Regions from separate parts of the Metabacillus elymi genome, predicted to be linked through region 2. Evidence: riboswitches for the same ligand, from Rfam matches in the RefSeq annotation. Region 2 holds a riboswitch; each other region holds the start of a gene.
The links. Region 2 has a riboswitch for cyclic di-GMP ahead of HUW50_RS07625 (anti-repressor SinI family protein). Riboswitches for the same ligand answer to the same signal wherever they lie in the genome.

Region 1 (7,179 bases), 1.5 Mb from region 2:
GCATATTTTGAACTTTCTTACATTATCATCCTACCATGAGGGTATCGTTTCGGCAATCACTTTTTTACCTAACAATTAAGTTTTTTTATCTATTATTGTTCGTGTTTTAGAAAATGAAAACACTTTATTATAAAGATACCCTACTTTTATACCTAAATGATGAACATTTCAATGCAGCTTAGTTTACGAAAGGACTGTCATAACTATGAATGTAAAGACAAACTTTGATTCATCCTGGCAGGAAGGATTTTTTGAAAGGCTTGAAAGTGATGGACCATGGTCAAACTGGGAATTATTTAAACTCAGCTATGAAGTCCAGCAGCATACAGCTGTTCCTTCATTTGAAGGCTTACAAGCACCTAAGCACCTTCCACATTTCACCCCGCTGCCTCATCAATTAGAGGTTGCGCAAAGAGTGGTGGAAAAAATGAATGGAAAAGCCATTTTAGCCGATGAAGTTGGTTTAGGAAAAACGATTGAAGCAGGACTAATTTTAAAAGAATATATGATTCGTGGTCTTGTAAAAAAGGTATTAATCTTAGTTCCTGCATCACTTGTTTCCCAATGGGCTCGAGAGCTAACTGAAAAATTTTTCATTCCAGCTGTTGAGCAAAAGAAAAGCTATGTATGGGAATCATGTGATGTTGTTGTATCCTCGATTGATACAGCAAAACGCAGCCCACACCGTGAAATAGTCTATGAACAATCCTACGATCTTGTGATCATTGATGAAGCTCACAAGCTTAAAAATAATAAAACCAAAAACTATGAATTTGTACAAAATTTAAAGAAAAAATATTGTTTATTGTTAACTGCTACACCTGTTCAAAACAGAGTAGAAGAAATTTTCAACCTCGTGTCCCTACTAAAGCCAGGGCACCTTGGGAATGAGGCATACTTTACAGAGGTTTTTTCAGCAAAAGAACGTTCATTAGAGGATCATGAACATTTACGAGAGTTAATAAATAAGGTCATGATTCGAAATCGCCGTGGTGACACTGGAATCGATTGGCCAAAACGCCATGTTGAAACCGTGCCAATCGACTTTTCAGAAACAGAACAACATCTATATGACACGATTTCAGCATTAAAAACTTCCTCTCAATATGCGGCAAATACATTTTCAATCATGACACTTCAACGTGAAGCATGCAGCAGTCGCGAAGCTGTTTATATGACATTAAAGAAAATGCTAGATCGCCCAGAGGAAGAAGAAGCCGTTCTGCCTAATAACGTAATTAAAGACATTATGATGGCGATCGATGGTGTCACACAAAATACAAAAGCTCTAAAGGTTGTTGAGCTCATTAAAAACATTAACGACAAAGTAATCATTTTCACGGAATACAGAGCTACTCAATTTTATCTACAATGGTTTTTACAGCAAAACGGCATTACTTCTGTTCCCTTCCGTGGCGGCTTTAAACGTGGAAAAAAAGACTGGATGAAGGAACTCTTCAAAAATCGAGTGCAAGTTCTTATTGCAACAGAAGCTGGCGGTGAAGGGATCAATCTTCAATTCTGTCACAACATCATCAATTACGACTTACCTTGGAATCCAATGAGACTTGAGCAACGAATCGGCCGGATTCATCGTCTAGGACAAGAGCATGATGTCCATATTTACAATATGGCAACAAGAAACACAATGGAAGAACACATCCTAAAGCTTTTATATGAAAAAATACATTTGTTTGAAAAAGTCATTGGTGAACTAGATGAGATTTTAACAAGATTAGAAATTAAAAATTTCGAAGAGCACATCCAAGACATTATGTACAATTCGAAAAGTGACGGCGAAATGAAAATCAAGATGGAAAACTTAACCTCAATCCTTGATTATGCTCAGCATTCTCAAGAGCAAAGAAAGGCTGCTAGTGGAAATCAATAGTAATATTCAGCTTCGAAAAGTATAAGCCACTAAAGGAATATCTAATCCTTTAGTGGCTAGACACAAATACTTAGTACAAAAAATATTTTTTAATTAATATGCTAGTTTGAAAGGTGGAAACATCATGCAGCAGGAAAAAATTCATAGCTATTTAGAAAGCTTCTTCAAGGCAAATTCCTGTGACATCATCGAAAATGAACCCGGCTATATGACCGTCCAATTAACAATCAACATGGATAAGGAGTTAATGAATCGGCCTTTTTATTGGCATTATCTAGAAAAAACAAATGGAGTTCCAAACCCAATGAAACTAACATTAATAACAGATCAACAAAAAGCTCCTGGTGATCTAAAGGGTGAGGTCATGCATTTCGGCGCCCCACGCCTACATCAAATCTTTCAATCAACTACACGTCTAGGTAGCTACATTCGCTTATTTGAAAAAGTCACTTCTCCAGGTGGGAGCATTCCTTTACACCCCTGGCTTTGCGCCAATTTCATGGTATCTTATCAATGTGATATGAAAAAAGATCAGCTACACTCAATCGGTCTGCATCTCGTAAGTGGAACCTTGGTAGAAAACTTTCAAGAAAAGTTAGAAAAACTCGAACTCACACCAAAAATACCTGATCTATGCTTTAATATGACTCCACTAATCAAACCGCAAAGCGGACTAAAACGAATTGAACAGTTTATTGAACAAAGCATTAGCAGACAAGATCATTCATGGGCAGACTCTGCAAGGCAACGATGGAATGAAGACCTAAAGCTTCTAGATCACTTTTATGAAGACTTAGACGAAAAGCCTGACTGCTACCATTTAGAGAAGGAAGCTTTGCGCGAGCTTTATGAACCACAAATTAATGTATCAGTGCAAAATGGCGGTATATTTTATTTAACCCCTCAAGCAATCTTTAAATAGGTTACCGTTAAACAAGCAATTGGTAGGTACAATTGCTTGTTTTTTGTCTCCTTTTATGATTTTTGCAAAAAAGATAGATAATTCGACAAAAATTAATTTTTATATTTTTAACTTTTCTTAAAGTTTTCTTAAAGTTTAAATAAAGATGTGCTAAAAATACTTGTTTAAACTCAGTTAAATAGGCATTTACACCCATGTAACATTACATTAATATTACATTTACCATTTTGATATAAATTTTTATCTCTCGACATAGTTCTGCACACTTCCTTTAAATTCCTTTTTATAATAAGAGTAGATATATTGATAGATACATAAAAAGGACTTTTGTATCAATTCCCAATATCAAATAATGACAATTATTCAGTCAAAGGGCAAACCTATTGAAAAATAGGGACGCAAAGTCACAGGTCTAACGTTCTTACTATGATGGCTGGACTGCCTGAAATACAGGCAAGTATTTTAGGAGGGTATAAGTTGAATATTGAAATCATTGATCGTATTACAAAGGAAAGCCATCTTGACCGCGAATGGGTAGAGATGATTTTAGAGGCACTTGAAGTGGGTATTAGTGTAGAGGAAATAAAAGAATTTTTAGTTGAAAAGGGAAGCCCTGTAAAATGAATAAAATAGGGCTTTGTAAATTTTTTGATAAGATGTTCTTCATATAAAACAAAACCTTCTTTATATGTTATACTATTGCTAACAAGGAAGGTGATCTTTGACGTGATTGGTCCACGAATTAAAAAATATAGAACTCAAAAAAATTTATCTTTATCTGAACTAGCTGAAAGAGCAGGAGTTGCAAAATCCTACCTAAGTTCGATTGAACGCAATCTCCAGTCAAATCCTTCTGTACAATTTTTAGAAAAAGTTTCATCCGTTCTAGGCGTTTCCGTTAACACCCTTCTCGATGAACAAAGTGAAACAAACCCACAGGAACTTGACAACGAATGGACAAAGCTCGTTCAAGACGCCATGAAATCAGGTGTCTCCAAAGATCAATTTCGCGAGTTTTTGGAATTTAATAAATGGAAGCTACAGAATGATAATGATAAATGAGGGCATGGTTGGTGATTTTTGATCGCCGATGATGCTCTTTTTGTTTTGTTATTGTTCGTTTTATTGAATACCACCCCCTACCCTATTTCTACTTATGAATATGTCAATTGTCAAAATTCCTATTTCTATGTCGAAACTTTCCCCTTTTCATATTAACTTATACGCTTTATAATGTTATAGAGAACAAAATAGTACGAATATACTATATTTTGTGATTTTTTTACTCCGTTTGTTCTTTATAAAGAAATGAACGGAGGAGGTGAGAAAATGACAGGTAAAATTAGTGAAAATCGTCCGATGGTTTTGGAGCATCAGGCGATTCGGTTTGAGACTGCGCAGAGTTGGAACCCGGGTAGAGGAAATCTAAACCATCCTGGAACAGGGAATGATGGTGTAAATTGGCCACCGAACAATCCGAATCCTACACCAGGTGGCGCTGGGGCCCCTGGACAGGGGAAAGGCAAAAATAAATAATGAAATTGGGAGGTCAATTAATCAGTTGACCTCTGTATAAAATAAGGAGTCATTTATCATGTATAGAAAACAGATAAAAATAGGTGAACACCTTATTTTTATTTCAAGTCATTCTAGTACAGTAATGAAAATGTTTAATCGAAATTTCTTTTTAATAGATGATAATATAAATGATAAACCAGATTTCTCCATTCATATTATAGAAGGTTATGGAATTTCTTTTGTTGATTATCATGTTTCTATTCTCAAAACAAGCGGAGCAATTTCCTATAAAAGAGCAGATTACTTAATAGAAGTAGACCTAGAATACAAAAAATCTACAATTTCCATACATAACGATCTAGCTTTAAAACACGCTTTAATGAATCTATATAGTTCTTTTCTCGTCCATAACAACTGGGGAATTTTATTGCATTCTTCATGTGTACTCGAGAACAGTGGAGCACATATCTTTTCAGGTCAATCTGGTGCTGGAAAATCAACAGTTGCTAAATTATCTTATCCTCGAGAGCTACTATCTGATGAAGCAACTATCATAAAAATCACTCCTGAAGAAGTCAAAGTATTTGACTCCCCATTTAGAAGTGAACTAGAGGGAAAATGTCATTCTGAAACTCACACCTTAAAAAGTATTCAACTGCTACACCAGTCGGTAAATAATGAACGAACCAAATTATCAAAATCAACTGGACTATTACAGCTCATGGATAAAGTGTTTTACTGGACCAATAGTCCTGATGAAACAAAAAGAATATTTCATTTGTTAAATAAGTTAGTGAATCAGGTCCCTGTCTATGACCTACACTTTCAAAAAAACAACAGCTTTTGGGAGATGATCTCTTAATGAAACAATATATCAAAAAAAGTGATTATGAAACAGTTCATCTTGATGATGAGTGGATTATTATGAATACTGATAATTTCACGGTAACAAAACTGAATGCTATAGGTGGATTTTGTTGGACATTGCTCGAGCAACCGCAATCAAGTGGCTCACTAAGTCAATCAATAAAACAAAAATACGACTTGCAAAATGAATCTCTACTAACAGATATTGAAGAGTTTTTAGGAGAACTCATAGAATATGGATTGGTGCACCATGCAGTTTAATAAAGATACTGTCGATCTTCTAATAAGAACGATGCAAAAATATGGATGGATGGATCTACCTTCTTATGGAACAAGTATGTATCCATTTATTCAAAAGGGAAACATTTGCCGATTTGTTGAGTTTAATGAAAAAACAGTAAAAAAAGGTGATATCCTACTCTATCATTCTTCAACAGGTCAACTCATCGCTCACCGATTTTTAAGAGAAAAAAAAGTAAATGATCAACTTAAATATGAGCTTAAAGGTGATACAAATCTTTGTTCAGATGAACTAATCAGTCAAGATCAAATCATTGGCAAACTAGTTACAATTAATAAACAAAAAAAGAAAGTGTACATAACTGATTTATCAGCTATTTTATGGGGTTACATGATTGTATCTGTTCCCTATATCTCAAAAGTATTAAAAAGCTACCTTTCATTTAAGGAATCTATTAAGACGCGATATGGAGTTTCAATATGATTGGATTCAAAATAGCTTCAGTAATAAAAGAGTTCAACCTTAAAGGTATACAAAAAACTTTTCAATTGCTAGGACCTTATATCCTTAAAAGTTGGAAAGCTTATTCTGGACTTATCCTTATTTTATTTATAGAAATCTTTCTAACGATTGGATTTGCTTGGTTCTTTGGTACGATCACAGATGCCGCAGTCCAAGGTCAATTTGATAAACTAAAATCACTTATTCCGATCATTTTATCATTAATTACGATTAGCTTATTCGTAACCTATTTCAATACCTACTTACAATCCTATGTTACTAGCAAGATTAAAAGAGATTTAAAGGAACATGTGCTTAAACAAATCTTGTTATTACCAACAGACAAACGATCAAAAATACGCTCAGGTGACCTATTAACTCATTTTACTAATGATATCAATTGTATTGATGGCGTCATTGGAAGCAATCTTATTTATCTCATCCAGCTGCCATTAATCTCAATGGCCGTTTTTTTCTATATGCTCCAAATTAATTGGCAATTATCCGTTCTTAGTCTTCTAATTATTCCTATTGCAATAGTAGTTGGTGGTGTATTCGGAATATTAATTAGAAATAACAGTAGAACGATCTACAATAAAATTGGGGATATTAATAGCAACTTAAGTGAGACGTTCCAAGGTCTCTCAGTTATACGTTCGTTTCTTCTTGAGGGATTTTTTGCAAAGAAATTCGCTAGTCAAAATCATGAGTTCTTCCATTTAGAGATGAAGAACGCGAAGCTACGCGGTACCTTTTATGTTGCTGGAGGAGCAATATCGTCTATTGCCTATATCATTAGCCTTTGTCTTGGTGCTTTTTTCGTATCAAACGGACAAATTACAGTTGGCTCTTTACTAACCTTTGTCACCCTTATGCAGCATCTCATTAATCCTTTAACAGGACTAGCAGGATTATGGGGAAGCTTCCAAAGTTCAGCTTCTGCCGTAGAAAGAATATCAAAGGTGTTAGATGTAGAATCTGAGGTATTAGAATTTCCGACCTATACGCAGAATAGTACTCAACCTAAATCAATCAAATTTAAAAATGTTACCTTTTCCTACGATCCAAAAACAGAAATACTTAAACAAATGAACTTAGATATTCCAACTGGTAAAATAGTTGCCTTTGTAGGGCCGAGCGGTGCCGGAAAAACTACTTTATTTAATTTAATACAAGGATTATATCAACCTCAATCTGGTCAGATTTTATTGAATGATATGTTGATTAACGAGCTCTCCC
Region 2 (7,179 bases):
CAGTTGGCATAGGCTCTCCAGGTCCTCTCAACGCATTCGAAGGCGTCATCATCGAGCCACCAAACCTACCAGGCTGGGTAAACATTCCACTTGTAAATATGCTAGAGGAAAAAATAGGTTTACCAGTAAAACTAGAAAACGACGCAAATGCAGCTGCTCTTGCAGAGGCAACACTTGGCGCAGGAAAAGGAGCTAGCAGCGTGTTTTTTGTAACCGTTAGCACCGGAGTTGGTGGAGGGTACGTTAACAATGGCCAGCTCGTCTCAGGTGCCCAAGGAAATTGCGGGGAAATAGGCAACATGATCGTCAATCCAGATCCGAATGCTTACCAAGGACCTGGTCTAAATAAAGGTGCGTTAGAGGGTCTCGCAAGCGGCACTGCAATTGGTCGCATCGGACAAGAACGCCTAGGCATAACCAACGGCGCCCAGGGAGTGTTCCAACTTGCAGAACAAGGTGACAAAGCTGCACAAGAGATTCTCGACGAAGCGATCAATTACCTTGCGATTGGTCTCGCAAATATCGTTCACACAGTAAACCCAGAAGTAATCGTCATCGGCGGCGGTGTGATGAAATCCAAAGACCTTATTCTCGAACCATTAATTGAAAAAACAAAGCAGTATTTGTATCCAAGCTTAAGAGAATCCTTCATCCTAAAGCCAGCTTTATTGGATCAAAAGGCGGGTTTAATTGGTGCAGGACTGTTACCTAAATAAAAAAATAATCCCTCTCACGTAATTGAGAGGGATTATTTATATAAAAGAATGTATTTACAATATAGTTTTCAATAAAAGAAAGAATGAAAACCACAATGTGATCATTTGCGAAAATTCCCACACATTCCCTTACTTCTATGAAATAAGCGCTCCTTTATTTGTTTACAGTAACTCTCAATGATGCTAATGAATTCTTGTGTAATACCTTTTCAGCATGTGGTTAAAATAACTACATATGAAAGATTTCCAATTACTTGTTTAGTAGAAAATATTACTTTCCATCTACTCTTTTGTTCTAATTTATAGTAATATTTTCGAGAGGTGTTAAATGAAGAATTTTGACAAACTTCCAAAATCAATAAAAAAGACATTAAGATATATAAACCAGGATGTTAATTCTGTAGATAAGTTAGAGCAAATTGAGAAAACAGTAAATCTATACATCCAGAAAAGAAAGCAGCAATTAAAAGATGATTCAAGTGCATAGCAAACCAAAATAAAAATCCATTCTTTCACTTGTAAAAGAATGGATTCGATCTATTTGTCTTTTAAAAAATTCACAATAAGCTTTTCAATAAAAGAAAGAATGACAACCACAATGGAATACTTAGTAACATCCCCCACATAATTCCGTTAAAAACATTTCCTTGTTCTTCCATGATCAAACACTCCTTCGTATGTAAAAGTAACTTCTAATGTATGCTTGTTCTTATAATATTTGAAAACGCTTTCAAAGTAAATAGCCTTTTCAAAAAATGATTAAAACGAACTAAAACTGTTCTGTAAAAAGTAAAAAACAAGTTCCTATTACCCTAAAAAAGTAGGGACTCGTCTTACAAGATTTCTAAGGTGTTCAGACCATACCAGACCTACTACCCATCTTAATCACAGCTTATTAGCGTACTCACTTAGCCTTTTTGAATTTAAGAAATGAAAAATGTTAATTCCTCTTCTATAGAAAATACTTCATAAAGCGTATTGCCCCTTCAAAGTTCACAATAATAACATTACCTGACCAGTATCATACTATTCTTTCCCAATACATAATGAAGCCTATCTCACCAAACTAATCATAAATCAGCTAGAAATAACAAAAACTAACAATAAGTCCGTAAAATATAGGAGGCATAAAGCATGGGATCAAATTCAGGTAGCTCAGGTAGAGTCACTGTCATCTTTCATCATGATGAACATTCACTAAAGAAAATTCATAACCTAGCTGAATTAACAGCATTATTAGGCTCAGACCTAATCTTTATTGATGAATTTAAAGAACCAAAGAAGCTTGATAAAAAGGTTTGGAAGAGCCATGTAAACGGAATGAGTCTCGAAGTGTATCTAAAGTAAGAACAATGAAAAAGAGGCCAAGTAAGGCCTCTTCTAAGAAAAATTAATTTAATAAAAGCGTCACTGCTGCACTCAATACAATCGTAACAACAGGAAGTGCGATCACAAGAAGAGTTTTCTTTCTCTTTCTAGTTCTCTCTATCTCTTCAGGTGTAGTCCATGTCATCAAACCAATCTCCTTTTTTTTATGGAAGCTAGCTTGCATTGCTATAAGTAGAACCTCTATAGCTTTCCGTCATCACTTTCAGATTTTCATCATTACCTAAATTATGGAATACTTTATCAAGAAATTCATAAGGCAAACTCACTATTATTGGTAGTACTTTCTTTGTGGATTTAAGCCAATCAAGATAACCTGTAACTCTTCTCATCATAAACCGTCTAATGATGATAAAGCTGTGATGTTTATTACATATCATATTGGAGGACCCACAATGAAAAGAAAACTCGCCCTCATCATCACAATTTCAACAATCGGACTATACGCCTGCGGTAACGACCAGCCCACAACATCAGGATCAAACGAACAACCACCAAAAGAAGACCCAGCAACAAGCATGCAACTAGAAGGCTACGTCGTTGAAAAGACAGCAAATACAGTATTAGTCGTAAACCCCAATCCAAAGGAAGCAACTCAATCCAATGGCCCAGCCTACTTTTCAAATACACCAGACACACTTAAGATCGGAGACAAAGTCAGCATCTCCTATGACGTCATGCTAGAATCCTACCCAGGCCAAGCAGAAGCAAAAGCCGTAAACGTCCTAGAAAGCCACAAACCAAGTGGAGCAGACCTCACTGAGGAACAAGTGCTCAATAAAGCCTTAAGCAATAAAGAATTAAAAACTCCAATCTTATCAGTCTTTCATTATAATAAGGAAACAGACACATGGAAGATACAGGTGGATAGTATCATGGGAGAAAAAGAAGAGTTTATAATAGAAGATAAATACTAAATAAAAAGGCATTAGCGCTAACCATCAACTATTGCTTCCTAACCTCAGATATAAAAAAACTTACTAAATAGCCACTCCATGAAAAAATATGTCACTTCTCTAAAACCTATAGAAATAAAAACGACTAAGAAAATAACTTTCGACATATTATGTTGATACTTGCTATAACTTGTCAATTTATATTTATTTATTATATAGGAAAAGAACAGTACTATTTAACTACAACTTCTGTTATTTAAACAGAAAAGGGCAAACCTTTCAAAAGATAGGGTCGCAAAGCTACAGGTCTAAGGTGATCAACTATGATGGCTGAGCTGCTTAAAATATTTGATATTTTAGGAGATCCACATGCTAAGTTCTTTAATTATAGAAAAAGGTCTAGACAAAGAGTGGGTAGAATTAATCTTATCCGCACTAGAAATAGGAATATCTGTTGAAGAAATTAAAGCTTTCATCAATCAATCTCCCAGACCTGAATAAGGTCTTTTTTTTTTTACAATCTTATGAACACGTCATTTTCCTTAATTACCTTTATTATTTATACGGAGTGAGCCAAATCATCTATGGATATATCTAGGAACACAATCTTAAATGTAGAACATCAACTAGAAAATACTATAAGAAAGGACTTAATACAAACCATTAGAATCTATGGATTAAGTCACGCAGAAACCATAGCTATCGGTCAAAAAATGGATAAATACATATTTGAACTTCAGCTTATCAAACAATTCAAAGGTAAATGGTTTGTTACCAAAAGCCTATAACGGTGAAATCCATGATGAATTTTGTCAATTTATATTTTCCTAATTTAATTCCAATTATGGTACCATTTTCACAAATATCATTTACATAAGGAAATAATAAATTTAAAAATCAGAAAAAGGCTAACCTATTGAAAAATAGGGTCGCAAAGTTACAGACCTAAGGTTTAACACTATGGTGGCTGGACTACCGGATTTACATTCAGGGGGCTGCTGCGGTTGAAAAAAATCAAAGCAATTATTTGTTTTATTAAAAAGAACCACAAATACAGCTATTATTCAAATCAGTGTATGAGATGTGGGAAGAAGAAGAGAAGAGCTGCTTAGAGTGGTTCTTTTTCCTTATATATTTTTTTGTATGTAACTGTATTTGAACTAAGCTTATTAAATGTCTTTCTTGTAACAAGTAAATTCATCATTAACTTCCTTTGAAAATATGCACGATCGAGGGATGTAGTTTAAAATGTCATGCAAGAAATTATTGTAAAAAACATTATCAGCGTTATGTTGTGCGAGCAAGGAGAAAAGAAAGTACCATATAAAATGGTTATCTTAAGTCTCCTCTAAAATATTCTTCTACAAACTTAGACCCTTCCATTTTAATGCTAAAATTAATTTTCATGGTACGGTCCAATGATTAACAGTCTAATGTAATCATTAGTACGATTCATTGGCTCTATCTTTCAACTAATGTCTTCTGACCTCAGAAGTAAACACCTTACTATATAACCACTCCACAAATCGATAGCACATATATAGAAGTATAAACAAAATCAACCCTGCAACATCATAGCCTACATCCAACAGCCTACCACTCCGTGAAAAAAACAACTGAGCCACTTCTGTCAAAAAAGCAAAGCCTACAGAAATAAGCACAACCAATAACCAACGCTGCAACGCCCAATAAAGCAACATGGCCAAAAAGAAAAAACAAATGAAATGGCCAAGCTTTTGAATAACATATGTAATATCGTATAAACTACGAAGATCGTTAAGAAAAAAATCAGCAAGATTTGGATGACGTGTAAACTGAAAATGTAGCTCTTGCTCAGTAATGAACAAAAACAAACTCTCCGTACATATAAACATTAAAAGAATTCCTATATATAGCATAACAACAAAGATCTTCAACTAGAGTTCACCTCTTTAAGAGGATAAACACCAATGCAGTTATTTATTCCTCTAAATGAAAAAAAGCATCTATACGAGATGCCTAAGCAAACATTCTTTTAACAGGTTTTTTTCCCTTCTTAATATACATCTTCCCATCCTGCTTACACTTAAATAGTTTGATCCTAAACAAACGAAGTGGTGTATACACCTCTTTTAATTGTACTAAAGGCATCCCTATTATCCTCCTTTAACTCTATTTTGAATATGACTATACCGCAATAAGAGACAGAAATGAACCGTTTTGTTCTTATTTGAGAACGAAGTTAATTGTAGATAAATGTCGAAATGAATTTCCAATATTATTCTGTTGAGTGCATATAAATATCAAAGTATATTCATGTAGTTCGTAATACCCACGTTATTAAGGTGTAGATACGATTAACTGTAAAGAAATTCAAGCCGAAATATTATATAAAGATAAAGATAAGATTCGACAACTTTGTCGAAAAAAAGGGGGTCATAAAAGATGGCAAATTGGGTAACACCAGAAGAAATCTCAAGAAAAAAGGAATTAAGAAAAAAACTCATCACTTATTCGTTTCCAGTTCTAGCAATTGTGATCGGTGCACTTGTAACAATTGCAGCAAACGGATTATAGAGGAAGACTACCACCATCAGTGGGTGTAGTGTTCCTTCTCCCCAAGACCTATAGTGAGACTTATCAGATCTTTACTGCCAATAATGACAGGTTTAAAAAAATTTGAATCTGTTACTCTGCATTATACAAAGGATGAAAACACTTCCAACAGCACTTTGGTACAAATTACCCAAAAAATAATGTAAAAAAGCTGACAAAAAGATGGTAAAATAAGTTTTGTAAGTGAAAAACAAGAAGAATAGTATCCTTTTCTGTAAGAAATTGTAGATTTCTTGTGGAAATAGTCATTATATTTCTTTATAATAGTCAAGTCGTACTAAATTAATAGATTAAAATCTTTGGAGGTTATCATGGAAGAAACTATCAGCTTGAAGGAGCTGTTTCAAACTTTAAAGAAACGTCTCTCACTTATTATAATTATTGCAGCTATTGCAACGGCAACAAGTGGAATAGTTAGTTATTTTCTCTTAACACCTATTTACCAATCCTCAACACAAATTCTCGTAAACCAATCAAAGTCTGATGAACAGGTCTATAACGCTGGAGAAGTACAGACAAACCTTCAATTAATAAACACTTACAACGTTATCATCAAAAGTCCTGCAATATTAGATAGAGTCATTCAAAAGGAAAAACTTGATATGTCAGCTGGAGCACTTAATGGATTAGTAACTGTTTCAAGTGAACAAAACTCACAGGTTGTAAACATTACAGTTCAAAATGAAGATCCACAAAAGGCAGCAAATATTGCAAATTCAATCGCAACAACCTTTCAAACTGAAATTTCTAAAATTATGAATGTTGATAATGTAACCATCTTAACGAAAGCTCAATTAGGTGAAGATCCATCACCAATAAAGCCTCAGCCAGTATTAAACATGGCGATTGCATTGGTAGTAGGATTAATGGCTGGTGTTGGTTTAGCCTTTTTGCTTGAATATCTTGATAATACAATCAAAACAGAGCAAGACATTGAAAATCAACTGGGTTTACCGGTATTAGGTGCTATTACTACGATTAATATGGATGGCGAAGCAAACGAACATGCTAGTAAATCATCAATGATTAGAACGCGAGGTGAGTCAGTTGGCTCGTAAGGATCGAAAGCAATTATTTCAACTGCAAAACAGAAGTTTAATTTCATTTACAAGTCCAAAATCACCAATTGCAGAGCAATTTCGAACGGTGAGAACGAATATTCAATTTTCTAGTGTTGATGAAGATCTACAAACGATGATTGTTACATCTTCTGGTCCAGCTGAAGGGAAGTCAACAACAACTGCAAATTTGGCTGTTGTGTTTGCTCAGCAAGGGAAACGTGTATTACTAATTGATGCGGATTTACGTAAACCAACTTCTCATTACACTTTCCGTACGGAGAATCATGTTGGTTTGTCGAATGTTTTAACAAGACAAGCAACACTAGATGAAGCGGTGAAAACAACTGATCAAGACAATCTTTGGGTGTTGACTAGTGGACCAATTCCACCAAATCCGTCAGAGATTCTTGGTTCAAAAGGAATGCAAATGTTATTGGAGAAAGCAAAGAATGAGTATGATGTAATCATTCTTGATTCACCACCAGTATTAGCTGTAACAGATGCTCAAGTGTTGTCTAATTTAAC
Region 3 (7,179 bases), 2.9 Mb from region 2:
TATCGTATGTAATAAACTTCTCTTTTGTAATAATGCATTTTCCGTTTTTAGCTCCCCAACAGAAACGCCTGTTATATAAGATAAAAACGCTGGATAAAGTGGTAAACAGCAAGGAGAAATAAATGATAAAAATCCTGCTCCGAATGCTAAAAAAATGTTTATATCTGCCATTTTACTCTCCTCCTACACGAGAATGTCTTCTCTATTCTAGCAAATTTAACCTTTCTTTATAGGTAGGATCGTGACATTTTTATGTCAATTCAATAACAATTTACAATTTCTTCTTTTCGTTCTCCAATTATACCCTTATAATAGATTCAATGTAGTTTTTTGCATCTCCACCTGAAACCATTCAAAAAAAGAGTATAATTCTTAAATAATAAAAAAACATGATTAGAAAGGACAAGTTCTCGTGTCTAAACATGAAATGCTTAAACTAATTGAAAAGAAACGAGCCGAGCTTATTGACATTGTCCTAAAAAACGGGATAAATTCAACAATATCAATACAATATAGCCAAGAGTTAGATATTTTATTAAATCAGTATATTAAAGATGACCTTACAAAAAAAAATCGTGTCTATTATTCCTGAGGTCCGCTACTCGTATTTTATATCCAAAAAGCAATTAATCAACAATAACAACTAAATCAAATCCAAATAAAAAGCACGCTTTTTCGCGTGCTATTGTTTTTGAATGAATGATTACCGATTTTTATCGACTAAAAGTTTATCTATCAAAACATTTATATAAAAATGTCAGCATAATATAAAATAAAAGCCCGAATATCGGGATTTTATTTCATTTGGCCATTCATCGCTTTCAACATTTGATTGATTTTCTTTTGGGAAGGTTTCATACCCATTTGCATCATCATCATTTTTAACATTTGTTCATTGATTGGTGGATTTTTCTTTAGGTAAGTCATCATGTATCCTTATCCACTAAATCATTGAAATTTAATAACTAATCCGAATCCATTTATTCTATTAAGAAAAATATACCATATTCCACTTAGTATTGTCTATTATAAATAGTGATTTATAGATAATATGGTTAATCTACCATTGATTTAAACATACTACAATTGTATTCAAATCTACTCTTTTAAGCCCTCCTGTTCCGCATCGAAACATCAATTTCTTTCTCAACACACTTTATTACATCTCTTGGTGTCAAATTATTCTTCTTCAATTTTTTAATTAACACAATCCATTTAGGTTCAATGTGATATGTCATTTCATCTAACCCCAATAAATACATGGGTGACACTTGATAAAAATGTGATAACACAAGTAGATGGTTACAATTAAAGTTTTTACTTTCCCCTCTTTCCAACTTATCTAAAGTAGAAATACTAATTGCACCTCCGACTTCATTTAACGATAAGCCTTTACTCACTCTTAATTCTCTCAACCTTTTACCGACAATCATCATTTCACCCTCATTTCTATAATATTTGAAACAAAAAACTCTTATGTAAATAATCCTAAGACTATTTAACCATAAGAGTTTTGATGAACCATTAACCATTTGTAAATTATTTGTATAAATTCCAGTTAGTGTTAATAATCAGTTTACAGATTTAATATTCCTTTCAATTCATCTATTGTCAACACTTGGTCTTTTTTTCTATGAATCATTCGATGACAATTAGAGCAAACTGGAACTAGATCAGTTACTGGATTTACCTCAACTTCTCCTTTAATTGTACTTAATGGTTTAACATGATGTACTTCAATGAAATCTTTTCCCCGCTCACCATAGGTTTCTTCAAAATTAAAATCACAAACCACACAACTAAACCCATGTAATTCAATGGCTTTCCTTCTATTTTCTATACTTCGTTCATAGCGTTTGCCAAAGTATTCCTTTACTGCACCCTCTTTATCGTATTGATCTTCCTCTGCAAGTTCTGAATCAATATCTTCTTTAATCTGTTCATTAAAACTAGCTATTGTACTTTCAATTCCTTGAAACCTTTTCAATGATTCTAAAACTAAGCTAAATTCACTGGATTGCATTTCCAATACATTAATAGCAGCTTCTAAACTATAGTCTTGAAATAAACCTTTGTGCTCATTTTTCAAACCAATGTGATGTAAAATCCCCATAGTTTGGTAACCTCTGCTCTCATCTGAGTCAAGACCAATTATGTTTGCATCTATCCATCTATGGCTTCTTGATTTAAATAAATATTCATAAATTACACTATCTCTAATTTGTTCTTTGTATGAATTAAACTCACTTGAACGATTAACTGGCTCAAGTACAGGTAAAGTTTCCATTTGCCCATCTGTTTTTTTAGCAATTAATTCTTCGCTGAATGAATTCCTCGAAAGATACTTAGTAACATTTCCCATAAAAATCTCTACATTGGAAACAATTTCATTAGATAAAGTATCTATAGAATAGTCTCCAAACTCATGAAATCTAACAAACTGATAAAATCCCATACGTCTATGACTACCTATCTTTATCCACTTCATTAGACCATCTGCACAAACTTTAGCATCATCTTTTTTTCTAAAAACTTGTGCATCAAAAAGTCGAGTAATAAATTCTTCATTCTCTTTCATATCCAGTTCAAGACCTGCTCTTCGTTCTGAATTTTTCTCATCTATATCTAACACATAACAAATTCTTACTCCATCTGGAACTTTAGTAGAAAAGTCAATTAGATATCCATCTTGTTTATTTACTGGTATTCTTACCCTGTATTTATTTTCTTTAGGACGTCGCTCAAATATAGCTTGAGAATTCTTTAACCTTAGAGCCACTACTCTCAATATTTCAAATTTATATTCATCGTTCAACATAAGTCCCCCATTACGAAAATTTCAAAACATTTTTAAAGAGCTCTCACTAAGAGAACTCTTTTTTTTGTTTTCTACCTACAATTAGGTGTACCAATTCTATTAGAACAAAGATCATAGTAATAAACCAAGCACCAATGAATAATATTCCAAGTAAAATATTGACCCACAGTCTCTTTGATCTTAGCTTATGAACAATTAAAGGTCTAACACCTAGCTTGGCTTTAATCATAGGTAACATATAAAATAAGACAACTACAACTAATATGAAAATTGCAAGACCACCACTTATCTCTGTTACTTCTTCCGTTCCCTCAATCTCTTCACTTGATAGCTGTTCATCATTATCAGATTTACCAGCTTTTACTTCTTCTACAGAATTCTCTTTATCTGTCTCATTGTTATCTTGACTATTATCTGTTTTTTTCGCTACAACATTCTTATCTTCTGTTACTTGATTTTCTTGTTCATTTACAGTTTCTTTTTGTTATTGTTCTTCCTTTTGTACTGGCTCAACTTCTTCTTTAGGTTTATTTTGAGAATACATCCCAACATAATTACTAGTTGCGTAGTCCATTGCTGAGATTATTCTATCCTCGTATTTATAATCACCATAGTCGTAGAAATCTTCTACTAATCCCGCTTTAGTTATTGCTTCTTGATGTAACTGATCATTTACAAATACCCAAGCAAGCAATCTATCATACTTGTCAAAAATCTCTCCACCATCTGTTTCAAGTGTTATCTTACCCTGCTTTAAAAAGTTACATGTAAAATCTGATGCTTCTATCCCAAAAGGTTCTTGTTCAATGGTGCTCTCTGGTGTATCGATATAGAGAAATCGGGTTTTATAGATTTGACCGTTCACATTAAAATTTGCTGTATCTCCATCTGTACATTTATCTAGCGTAGCTGGATATTTTTTTCCCATCGCCAATGGAGTTGCAGTTTTTGAAGTAGTAGTGGCATTGGGTTTAGGTTGGTCATCTCTTACTTCTTGTGTCGACTGTTTTGAAGTACCTTCACTAGAAATTGTATATCCTTCAAGGTCAAGTTTCGATTCATTTAAACCAGATGTACATGTTGAATTTGTGTTATTTTGTTTAATCAATTGAATAAGCTCTTGTTTATTCTTTGCTGACTCCGCTAAAGGAGTTGGGCTATGTAACAGGTACATACAGTCTGCTCTTCTAAAGTGACCACCAAGCTCATCTCTACCGCCATTATGTGCTTCAGCTGGAGTTATTAATGTAAAAAGAAATGTAAAAATAAAAAGATATAAAATATAATGCCATCTCAATGGAAAAACCTCCTATTTTATGTAAAACCCTCTACAAATATATTACCATACAGAAGAAAAAGCACTAGGACGAAAGATTTAATAGATGGTAATTCTAACAATTTTTATAGAGTAATCTTTTAGTATATAAAACTTTTATATAAACTATATTGAACAACTAGAATTTTATAGTATTATAATCATAGGTAATAAATACTAAAAAGTTGAAATATTGGCAAACCATTTGAAAAATTGGGAAGCAAAACTTAAGGGCTAATCTGTTAAGGTATACCAGCCAGTTGCATCTTTTATAGATTTCAACGCCCTTTTAGGGCGTTTTTTCTATTTTGATAATAATATTGTAAAGGGGAATATTAACATGGCTTTTTTTCGGGCGATAGGTAAGGGAATTGGTACTATAGGTGGAGGTATTATAGGTGGTGGTGTAAAAGTAGTTGGAAAAACTGTAGGCTCTAAATGGGTTGAAGAAGTTGGAGATGGTATTAAACAAGCATCAACTATTGCTCTTGATAATGCAGGGCAATTTGTAGACGGAGCAGTTAAAGGTACATACGGTTTAATAAAACAAGATGATTTAGCTAAACAAGAAGGTTTTGGTGACCTTAAGGACTCTACTGGAAGAACTCTAAAAGGACTGGGTAACACTATCGAATACACAGTAAAGAGTGCTGGGACAACTTATCAAGGATTAAAATCTGGTGACAGCGAACAAGCTTTACAAGGTGTTAAGAATATAGGAAAAGTTGCCGTTGTATCAACGTTAGCAATTGGTGTAGTTGATTTTGTAGATGGTGCAGATGTTGTTGATGCTGAAGAATTGGATACAAGAAATGATCATTTGTCGGGAGATGTACATCCAGAGACAGGAGTACCATTTGAAACAAAGACTGTTGAGTTGCCTAATGGAGAAATTAAAACTAGTGCTTTCCCAGTTTTTGAAACTGCCTATGAAATTACTTTACCCGAAAACATGTATCTACAAAGTGATTCAGTACATTTTTCATATGCAAATAATGAATTATATGAAGAAATACAAACAAATCCTAGTCTTGCTAATGAATTGGACCTAGACAAAACTGATATTGAGCAATTATCTCAAGGTAACACTCCAGAAGGCTATACATGGCATCATAATGAATCCCCTGGAATCCTACAACTTGTAAATGAAGAAACTCATCATAATACTGGACATACAGGTGGTAGAGAGCTTTGGGCAGGCGGAGTTGAATATCGTTAAAATCCAACTGTATTAAGTTTCCATTTCTTTTTTATCAAGATTGTAATAATTTTTACTAAGCACTTTCTAATATATTAGTAAGTGCTTAGTAGTTCTCCCCCTTTATCCCTTATTAACAACTATTTTTTGATGTTCGAAACAGTATATTTCACCTTTGAACCTCTTATTGTTAGACAGACAATATTCCTTAACTTTTAAAGGAACAACTGTACCACATACTTTGCATTTGTCTAAAGATGTCTTCTTTTGAACACCATTAGAAGTCTCTTTAGTAGCATTTGATTTAAGCAGTCGCACATGACGTTCTCTAACCTCAGAATCGCGTATATTAGCTCGTTCTACCTTCTGGTACATTTGTACTATATCATTTTCAGAATACACTGGTGACCCATTCTGAAGCTTCAGCACATTCAACTTCCTATTTATGAACTCAAACAATTCAATATCATAAACAATTAAGTTCTTTGATTGGATTTTCCTTAACTCTAAATCAACTTTAAATGTACACCGTTTAGTGAAGGATACCATTGATACAATGTTTGTATTTTCTATTGGGACGATAGCTTTTAATGCTGAGATATGACCATAGTTCTGATGGAACGGATTAAGCATATTAAATTTCCCATTCACAGACCATGTCTTTCTATCTTTACCTCCATATATTGTTCCTTGATAATTCTTTGTCTCAATAACAAAAACTGCATATGGCGTTAAAACAACATGGTCTATTTGACTATAGCCCGACTTTGATTTTGAATTTGGTACTAGTATATCGGAAAGATATCTACAATCTTTTGGTATTTGATCTAGTTGTATATTAATCTTATACTCTCCAATGTCTCCGATTCTTGTTGGTTTTACCTTATTTATATTTTGTACTTGATTTGATTGTGGTGTAGTTTTTTTGGTATCAAATGTCTTCTTTACTTTGTTCTTTTTAAAAAATTTGGTGAACATACTTATACTCCTAACAATATTTGACCTATTGCCTTTTATATCGGTATATTCATAATAAATTTAAGAAAGATAATCCCAACTTTTTAATGATTTGACTTTCAACACTCTTTAATCGCTCAAAAAAGGACTTGTTGTTGCAGTCCTTTTAAGCTTAAATCAACCGTTAGTTAAAAACTTTATATTCTGACTATATTTACACTGTATTAATTAAGAAATTACTGCAATAATCATATTTAATACATTTTGGAACTCATCATCAACTATTGCTTTTTGTTCCTGAATAATTATTTTTTCATTTTTAACAAGCTCACTGATTACATTATCAAGTTCTTGAATACCCATTCGATACTCTATTAACCTTTCTCTCCTTAACAGATACTCCTGTTCATTCCAATATTCAAAATCAATTGGATACCTTTGAATACCTATTTTATGCTCACTCATATTTTCCTCTGGTGCTACGTAAGCAAGTATCCCAAGTTCTTCTTTGTGTTTTTTTAACAATTTCATTCTTTCAATTCTTTTGGTTATGTCAGTGTTAGATTTTAAGGTATTATTTAGTTTCTTAAGAAAGTCGAATCTACCATCTATATATGCGTTATAAATTAATTCTAAACTTGAATCATCATTACCTGAAGGTAGCGTCATTCTTTCAAGTTTCCTTCTTCTTTTCTTACTCCTCAACTTATCACTAATACTAGAGAATAATGTTATTACTGATATTATACTTATAAGTAAAAATAACAATACAATAAAATATATAAGTGCTCTAATTATATGCATGTGTAACTTCCCATAAAATAAGTCGCTCCAAAAAGACGTCTTTTCCTTTTCATCAATGGAGTCTGTTATAACAATCTTATCAATGCC

Region 1: linked by a shared signal. The riboswitch ahead of HUW50_RS00550 (anti-repressor SinI family protein) and the one ahead of HUW50_RS07625 (anti-repressor SinI family protein) in region 2 are both predicted to bind cyclic di-GMP.
Region 3: linked by a shared signal. The riboswitch ahead of HUW50_RS20440 (HNH endonuclease) and the one ahead of HUW50_RS07625 (anti-repressor SinI family protein) in region 2 are both predicted to bind cyclic di-GMP.

What each region holds. Positions count from the first base shown of each region.
Region 1 covers NZ_CP055263.1:111,432-118,610, forward strand. Annotated here, with positions in the region: gene HUW50_RS00540 (DEAD/DEAH box helicase) at 206-1,891, shown strand; gene HUW50_RS00545 (YqhG family protein) at 2,016-2,813, shown strand; cyclic di-GMP riboswitch class I at 3,177-3,259, shown strand; gene HUW50_RS00550 (anti-repressor SinI family protein) at 3,291-3,437, shown strand; gene HUW50_RS00555 (helix-turn-helix domain-containing protein) at 3,540-3,875, shown strand; gene HUW50_RS00560 (hypothetical protein) at 4,143-4,349, shown strand; gene HUW50_RS00565 (hypothetical protein) at 4,408-5,193, shown strand; gene HUW50_RS00570 (PqqD family protein) at 5,193-5,459, shown strand; gene HUW50_RS00575 (signal peptidase I) at 5,449-5,922, shown strand; gene HUW50_RS00580 (ABC transporter ATP-binding protein) at 5,919-7,179, shown strand, end outside.
Region 2 covers NZ_CP055263.1:1,582,219-1,589,397, reverse strand. Annotated here, with positions in the region: gene HUW50_RS07645 (ROK family protein) at 1-716, shown strand, start outside; gene HUW50_RS07640 (LytR family transcriptional regulator) at 1,045-1,203, shown strand; gene HUW50_RS07635 (hypothetical protein) at 1,851-2,063, shown strand; gene HUW50_RS27010 (hypothetical protein) at 2,107-2,229, opposite strand; gene HUW50_RS07630 (DUF3221 domain-containing protein) at 2,498-3,019, shown strand; cyclic di-GMP riboswitch class I at 3,258-3,341, shown strand; gene HUW50_RS07625 (anti-repressor SinI family protein) at 3,368-3,499, shown strand; gene HUW50_RS27495 (Spo0E family sporulation regulatory protein-aspartic acid phosphatase) at 3,583-3,786, shown strand; cyclic di-GMP riboswitch class I at 3,895-3,978, shown strand; gene HUW50_RS07615 (VanZ family protein) at 4,471-4,914, opposite strand; gene HUW50_RS27005 (hypothetical protein) at 4,997-5,128, opposite strand; gene HUW50_RS27000 (hypothetical protein) at 5,423-5,554, shown strand; gene HUW50_RS07610 (YveK family protein) at 5,905-6,651, shown strand; gene HUW50_RS07605 (CpsD/CapB family tyrosine-protein kinase) at 6,641-7,179, shown strand, end outside.
Region 3 covers NZ_CP055263.1:4,442,726-4,449,904, reverse strand. Annotated here, with positions in the region: gene HUW50_RS20470 (cytochrome c biogenesis protein CcdA) at 1-171, opposite strand, end outside; gene HUW50_RS20465 (aspartyl-phosphate phosphatase Spo0E family protein) at 413-592, shown strand; partial or broken gene HUW50_RS20460 (YneF family protein) at 796-933, opposite strand; gene HUW50_RS20455 (helix-turn-helix domain-containing protein) at 1,107-1,436, opposite strand; gene HUW50_RS20450 (HNH endonuclease) at 1,577-2,818, opposite strand; gene HUW50_RS20445 (thermonuclease family protein) at 3,303-4,115, opposite strand; cyclic di-GMP riboswitch class I at 4,319-4,401, shown strand; gene HUW50_RS20440 (HNH endonuclease) at 4,474-5,352, shown strand; gene HUW50_RS20435 (nuclease-related domain-containing protein) at 5,455-6,309, opposite strand; gene HUW50_RS20430 (hypothetical protein) at 6,517-7,179, opposite strand, start outside.